One region of the Azospirillum aestuarii genome, then DNA from elsewhere that is predicted to be linked to it. Evidence: riboswitches for the same ligand, from Rfam matches in the RefSeq annotation. Region 1 holds a riboswitch; the other holds the start of a gene.
The links. A riboswitch is a leader RNA that binds a small molecule or an ion and turns the genes downstream of it on or off. The one in region 1 is predicted to bind thiamine pyrophosphate.

Region 1 (3,799 bases):
CGTGCTGACCATGCCCGCGTGGAAGAAGCCGTGCTGCTGCGTCAGATCGGCGCGGAACGGCAGGCGCATCTCGCAGAAGCCGGGCTCCAGCCGCGTCAGCTCGATCCCCAGCGTCTTGCAGATCGGCTGGCGTTCGAAGCCGGCGCGGCAGCGCGCCTCCCAGTCCGGATCGCGCGGTTCGAAGGTCTTGGGCACGTCTCGGGTCTCTCTGATCGTTTTCGGACGGCCCTTACCCTGCGCCAGCCTTACGTTCCGATCAAGCCGAGCTGCGGGCTCGACGCCTCCGCGAAGCCGCGTTTCGGCATGCGCCCGGCCAGACGGGCCGCCCGCCCCGCCGCGACCGCATCGCGCATCGCCGCCGCCATGCGCACCGGATCGCGCGCCTTCGACACGGCGGTGTTCAGCAGGACGGCGGCGCAGCCCAGCTCCATCGCCAGGGCGGCGTCCGACGCCGTGCCGATTCCGGCGTCCAGGACCACCGGCACCGGGCTGCGCGCGCAGATCGTCTCGATGGCATGCGGGTTGCGGATGCCCAACCCCGAGCCGATGAAGGCCCCCAGCGGCATCACCGCCGCCGCGCCCAGATCGGCGAGCTTGCGGCAGGTCACCGGATCGTCGTTGCAATAGGGCAGAACTGTGAAACCGTCGGCCACCAGCTCCACGGTCGCGCGCAGCAGTTCCTCGACGTCGGGGTAGAGCAGTTCGCGGTCGCCGATGACCTCCAGCTTGATCCAGTCCACGCCCAGCGCCTCGCGGGCGAGCTGCGCGGTCAGCACCGCCTCCTTGGCGGTCAGGCAGCCGGCGGTGTTGGGCAGCAGCCCGGCGCGGTCGCCGATGACGTCGACGAGGCTTTCCGAATAGCCGTCCAGGCTGATGCGCCGGATGGCCAGCGTGACCAAGTCGCTGTCGCTGGCCTCCAGCGCATCCAGCATCACCTGCTGGTTCGGGTAGCCGGCGGTGCCGAGAAACAGGCGCGAGCGGAACTCACGGCCCGCTATGGTGAGCGTGTCGTTCATGGGCTTTTCCTCGATGGTGCGGCCCGCTCTCCGGCGGGCGTGAGGTCAGCCGCCCTGCACGGGGCGGATGATCTCCAGGGCGTCGCCCGCGGACAGGGGCGTCTCGTCCCAGCGGCGGGACGGCAGGACGGCGCCGTTCAGGGCGACGGCGACCCCGCGCGTCCCCGCGACGATTCCCCGCCCGGCCAGCAGGGCGGCGACAGTGGGGGCGGCGAGATCCTCCTCCCGCCCGTTCACGCGGATGCAAGCGCTCATGCCGCGGCTCCCTTTGGCTGCGGGAAGCGGTCGAGCGCGAAGGGACGGATCACCGGATCGGTCTCCCCGGTCAGCACCAGCCGCGCCACCGAATTCGCGGTGATAGGGGTCAGCAGGATGCCGTTGCGGTGATGTCCGGTGGCATAGACCAATCCCTCCACCTCCGAGAGACCGAGGATCGGGGCGTCGTCGCGGGTGCCGGGGCGGAAGCCGGCCCATGCTTCCTCGATGGGCAGTTCGGCGATGCCCGGCAGGGCGCGCCACGCCCCTTCCAGCAGAGCGAACTGGGCCCCGGCGGTCAGCCGGTCGTCGAAGCCGCGCTCCTCCGTCGTGGCGCCGACCAGCAGCCGCCCGTCCAGCCGCGGGATCAGATAGGTGCCGGGAGTCCACACCACATGGCGCAGCAGCGGCAGTCGGGCGTCCATGCGCAGGCAAAGCATCTGGCCCTTCACCGGGCGCACAGGCGGACGCACCGCCGGAGACAGCCCGTCGATCCAGCCCGACCACGCCCCGGCGGCCAGAATCACCCGGTCCGCCTCGACCAGACGGTCGCCGACCTGGACGCCGACGGCGCGGCCGCCGCGGACCTCGATGCGGCTGACCTCGGCATATTCATGGATCGCGGCACCGGCCCGCAAAGCGGCGGTGTGCAGGGCGGCGGCAACCTTGCGGTTGTCCACCTGATGGTCGCCGGCGCAGAACAGCGCGCCGGCCACGCCCGGCTGGAGATAGGGCTCGCGCCGCCGCACCTCCGCCCCGCTCAGCCATTCCACCGGCAGGCCGAGCCTGGTCTGGAACTCGTGCAGGAAGCGCACCTTGGCCGCGTCGTCGGCGTTCAGCGCGATGACCATCGTGCCTTCGCCGCGCAGGTCCACCGCCATGCCGGAGGCGGCCTCCAGTTCCGCCGCGAAGGCGGGCCACAGGTCCTGCGATGCGCGGGTCAGCGGAAGAAGGCTCTCTTCGCCGGGTTCGGTCTCCACACAGGCGGCGAGCATGCCGCCCGCGGCGTGGCTGGCGCCCCGGCCGGCGGCACCACGGTCGAAGACCTCGACCCGGCAGCCGGCGGCGGCCAGCCTCCAGGCGATGGACAGGCCGATCACCCCGGCGCCGATCACGGCGACGGTGGGTTTTGCGGAATCGGAATGAAATAAGGGCGCGGATACCATGCGGCGGCTCCCTTCGCTGGCATTATCCAGACAGGTTCGATGGGTGTGATCTCAGCCGCGCGAGCGCATCCCGCACGGCACCCCAGCCAATGCCCGGATCATCCGGAAGAGGGCCGCCTTTGGCAAGCCCCTTTTCGTTGGTCACAACAACAAAAGCGACGCCAGCCCCAGGAAGGACAGAAATCCGATGACGTCGGTCATGGTGGTCAGGAAGACCGAACTCGCCACCGCCGGATCGACGCCCAGCCGGTCCAGCCCGATGGGAATCAGGACCCCGCACAGCCCGGCGACGAACAGGTTGATGACCATGGCGCAGCCGATGACCAGACCGATCATCGGCTCGAACCACGTCGCGGCGATGGCCCCCACCAGCGTGGCGAAGACGGCGCCGTTGAGCAGCCCGACCAGAACCTCCTTACCCACCACGCGGGGGGCGTTGGAGGACGACAGCTCGCGCGTCGCCAGGGCGCGCACCGCCACGGTCAGCGTCTGGGTCCCGGCGTTGCCACCCATCGAGGCAGTGATCGGCATCAGCACGGCCAGCGCCACGATCTGTTCGATGGTCGCCTCGAACAGCGAAATGACGCCCGCCGCCGCGAAGGCGGTGAACAGGTTCAGCCCCAGCCAGGAAATGCGCGAGCGCGAGGTTTCCAGCACCGAGCGGTAGATGGAGGTGTCGCCGACGCCGCCCAGCTTGCCGATGTCGTCCTCGGCCTCCTCGTCGATGATGTGGACCACATCGTCGACGGTGATGACGCCGATCAGCCGCCCGCCGGCGTCCACCACGGGAGCGGAGACCAGGGCGTATTGGCGGAACAGGTTCGCCACCTCCTCCTGGTCCATGGTGGCGGGGATGGTGTCCACCTCCTCCGTCACCAGATCGGCGATGCGGACCGACCGCTTCTGGCGCAGCAGGCGCGACAGCGGCACCGCGCCGACCACCCGGTGCATCGGATCGACAACGAAGATGTCGTAGAAGTCCTCCGGCAACTCGTCGGTGGCGGCGCGGACATAGTCGATGGTCTTGCCCACCGTCCAGAACTGGGGCACCGCCACCAGATCGCGCTGCATCAGGCGGCCGGCGGTGTATTCGTCGTAGGTCAGGTTCTCCTGGACCAGCGCGCGGTCGGCCGCCGGCAGATTCTCCAGCACCTCGCGCCGGGTGTCCTCGTCCAGGTCCTCGATGACGTCGACGGCGTCGTCGGTGTCCAGCTCCGCGACGGCGGCGGCCAGTTCCTTCGGCTCGAACAGCTCGACGATCTCTTCGCGGAGATCGGGGTTGAGATAGCTCAGCACCTCGCCGTCGAAGTCGGGACGCAGGACGCCGACCAGCGCCTCCCGGTCGTCGTGGCCGAGCTGCTC
Region 2 (3,799 bases), on a different contig from region 1:
CCGGCTGGAGAAGTCCGAAGGCGATCCAGGGCGAGAAGCCGACGAGGATGCGGATCGAAGGGGGTATCGGTTTCGGCAGGAGCATGGCAGACCTTTGCGGTGATGGGGATGTCCGCAAGACTGTCCAAGGCACCGGACGGGGCCAGCGCCGATCCGTGAAAGGCCGGGTTCGCTTCGCCAAACGCCGGACCATCGATTGACGAAGCGTGAAACGTGGGCGTTCCACCGGGTGCCGCCGCGCGGGCCAGATCTGCGGTTGCGGCACTGGGCAGGGTCCGGGTTGCTCAGATACTGTGCAATCATGACCCAAGCCGCCGCTCTGCCCGCCGCCGAACACAACGATGACACCCGCCGCGCCATCGGCTGCTTCCTGCTGGCCATCTTCCTGTTCGCGGGCATGGACACGCTCATCAAATATCTGAGCGGCGGCTATCCGGTGGCGCAGCTCATGTTCGCGCGCTCGCTTGTGGCGCTGGTCCTGGTCGGCGGCATTTCGCTGGCGCGCGGCGGCTGGGGCGGGATGCGCACGCGGCGGCCCTTCGCCCACGTCTTCCGCTCGCTGGCCGGGCTGCTGTCGATGGGCTGCTTCTTCTACGCCTTCAAGCATCTGCCGCTGGCCGAGGTCTATGTGCTGAGCTTCGCCGGGCCGCTGTTCATCACGGCGCTGTCCATGCCGCTGCTCGGCGAGCCGGTGGGCTGGCGGCGCTGGGCGGCGGTGCTGGTCGGCTTTGGCGGGGTGGTGGTGATGGCCCGCCCGGAGGCTGACGCGCCGCTCCTGCCGATTTTCGTCGGCGTGGCCGCGGCCTTCTTCTACGCGCTGGCGATGATCGCGGTGCGCGGCCTGTCGCGGACGGAGAGCAACACGGCCATCGTCGTCTATCTGCTGCTGACCACCACGGTGGTGAGCGGTGTGGCGGCGATCCCCGACTGGGTGCAGCCGGGCGGGTTCGACCTGGGACTGATGCTTCTGGTCGGCACGCTGGGCGGGGCGGCGCAGGTGCTGATGACCCAGGCCTTCCGCCTGGGCCGCGCCGCGGTGGTGGCGCCCTTCGAGTACACGGGGATGATCTGGGCGACCCTGCTCGGCTTCCTGGTCTTCGGCGACGTGCCGACCCCCACCGTGCTGGCCGGGGCGGGGATCATCATCGCCAGCGGGCTCTACATCCTGTACCGGGAAACGCTGCGCCGCGGCGGCTGACGGGGTGCCGTTCAGGCGGCGACGGGGATCGCCAGGCCGCTATCCATGAAGGGCGGGGCTTCCGTCAGCGCGATGATCCGGCTGCGCTCCAGCACGCGGCGGATTCGCGGCGGATGCTTCTCGAAAGCGATGGCGCCTCTGCGGTCGAGCACCGCGTTGCGGAGCGCCAGCAGAATGCCGATGCCGCAGGAATCGAGGAAGTCCACCCGTCCCAGATCGACGCGCACGGTCAGCGCCGGGGCGTCCGCGACACGGCGGAGCAGGGGCGTCAAGCCGGACAGGGCGGCGTGGTCGATCCGTCCCGACAGGACGGCGCGCAGCCCGCATCCGCCCTGCGCGGTGGCGAAGGGGTGAAGGGTGACGGTGCTGTGCGACGGGATGGGCCGCATGCTTCGTGACGACTTTCCGGTTGGGGCCACGGTCCGGGGCGGGCCGGGGGCGGCGGAAGGAACCACGGGAAGCACGACTTTCCGGTGTCTGTTGCGTTGCGAAATTGTGAAAACGCGCCGGGCCGCCGCTTGACAGCCGGGCGCGGGGCTCACACTGTGCACACGAACGGCTGGGGTGCCTGCCGCAAGGCGGGCTGAGACCACACCCATCGAACCTGATCTGGGTCATGCCAGCGAAGGGAGCCAAGCGTTCGAGGCTGTGCCGCCGCTACACCCCTGGCCTCCTCGTCCTCGCGCGGTTCTTCGCCGGGCAGGAGGAGACACATTCATGCGGCGCTTCCTTTCCATCCTCTCGGCAACGGCCTTTTCGGCGGTTTTCTCGGCGACGCTCCTGCCGGGCGTGGCGCGGGCGGGCGAGGCCTCGGTCCCCGTTCTGGTGCCGCTGACCGGCTTCCTGTCGCTGGAGGGGACGAGCCAGCGCAACGGCGCCGTCCTGGCGCTGAAGGACGCACCCGCGGATGTCGCGGTGCGCTCGGAAGTGATCGACACCGGCACCTCGCCGGAGGCCGCCGTCACGGCGCTGGAGCGCGCGGCGGGCGGCACGGTCACGGCGGTGGCGGCCAGCATGCTGGGCACGCAGATGCTGGCGATGCTGCCGCTGGCCCAGGATTACGGCATTCCGCTGGTCACCGTGTCGGGCACGGCGAGCATCACCGAGCAGGGCAACCCCTGGGTCTTCCGCTTCTTCCCCGGCGACGCCGTGACCAAGGAGGCCCACGCCCGCTACGTGACGGAGGAATTGGGGAAGAAGCGCCCGGCGGTGATCTACCAGACGACCGCCTACGGGCAGAGCGGCAAGGCTCATCTGGAGCAGGCCTTCAAGACGTTGGGCGTCGAGCCGGTGTTCGAGGAGGGGGTGGACCCTGCCGCCAAGGATCTGCTGCCCGTTCTGACCAAGGCGCTGGCGGCCAAGCCCGACGTGCTGGTGCTGCATCTGCATTCCGGCCCGACCGCCCTGTTCATCCGGCAGGCGGCTGCCAACGGGGTGGCGGTGCCCATCGTCGCCGGGTCGGCCATGCACCAGCCGAGCACGGCGGCGCTGCTGGAACCGGCCGAGCTGAAGGGCGTCTGCGCCGAGACGGCGGCCTCGCCGATCTCCGGCGGCAGCCCGGAGGTGGAGGCCTTCACCGCCGCCTACCGCGCCGCCTTCAACGCGGAGCCGGACGCCTTCGCGCTCGGCCAGTATGACGGCATCCGCATGGTGCTGGCGGCGGTGCAGGCCGGCGCGGGGAACGCGGAGGCGGTGCGCAAGGCCCTGTCCGCCGGGACCCATCAGGGCCTCGCCATGACCTACCGCTCGGACGGCAAGGGCAACATGGCGCACTCCGCCGTGATCGTCTGCTACGACGGCGCTTCGCGCGTGCCGGCGATTGCCAAACGGTACGACAATGTGACCGGCGTGGTGAGGTGAGGGGGTCTTGATCACCCTGCAACTTCTCGTCAACGGCTTGGCCCTGGGTGCGGCCTATGCGCTGGTCGCGCTGGGCTTCGTGCTGGTGCTGAACGCCACCGCGGCGGTGAATTTCGCGCAGGGCGACCTCGTGATGGCCGGCGGGCTGCTCGGCGTGGCGCTGGCGCCGCATCTGCCGGGGTATCTGCCGCTGCCCGGATTGCTCCTGCTGCCGGTGGTTCTGGTGCTGATGGCCGGGCTGGGGCTGCTGCTGGCGGCGGCGGCCTATCTGCCGCTGCGCCGCCGCCCGCCGGTGGCGGTCTTCATCAGCACCATCGCGGCGGGCATCATCCTGCAGAACGGCGCCTCCGTCCTGTTCGGTCCGGAGCCGCGGGCGGCACCGCCGCTGCTGGGCGGAGGGACGCTCGACCTCGGCGGGCTGGTGGTGGCGGAGCAGTCGCTGGCCATCATCGCCGTCGCGGCGCTGCTGATCGCCGGGCAGCAATGGCTGTTCGGGCGGACCCAGCTCGGCCGCCGCCTGCGCGCCACGGCGCAGGACCCGGAGATGGCGCGGGCCTGCGGCGTGCCGGTGACGGCGATGATCCTGATCACCTTCGCGCTGGGCACCGCCTTCGCCGGGGCGGCGGGGCTGCTGCTCGCCAACCGTTACTTCGTCACGCCGACGGCGGGCGGCGACCTGATCCTGAAAGCCTACATCGCCGTGACCATCGGCGGCTGGGGTTCCGTCCCCGGCGCGGTGGC

Region 2: linked by a shared signal. The riboswitch ahead of JJL56_RS14445 (ABC transporter substrate-binding protein) and the one ahead of thiO (glycine oxidase ThiO) in region 1 are both predicted to bind thiamine pyrophosphate.

Annotation. Positions count from the first base shown of each region.
Region 1 is NZ_JAEPIV010000021.1:11,437-15,235, reverse strand. Features, by position in the region: gene JJL56_RS25045 (PaaI family thioesterase) at 1-195, opposite strand, end outside; gene thiG (thiazole synthase) at 246-1,016, opposite strand; gene thiS (sulfur carrier protein ThiS) at 1,062-1,271, opposite strand; gene thiO (glycine oxidase ThiO) at 1,268-2,386, opposite strand; TPP riboswitch at 2,429-2,532, opposite strand; gene mgtE (magnesium transporter) at 2,579-3,799, opposite strand, start outside.
Region 2 is NZ_JAEPIV010000006.1:169,926-173,724, reverse strand. Features, by position in the region: gene JJL56_RS14460 (phytoene desaturase family protein) at 1-85, opposite strand, end outside; gene JJL56_RS14455 (DMT family transporter) at 302-1,198, shown strand; gene JJL56_RS14450 (STAS domain-containing protein) at 1,210-1,587, opposite strand; TPP riboswitch at 1,749-1,846, shown strand; gene JJL56_RS14445 (ABC transporter substrate-binding protein) at 1,916-3,058, shown strand; gene JJL56_RS14440 (branched-chain amino acid ABC transporter permease) at 3,066-3,799, shown strand, end outside.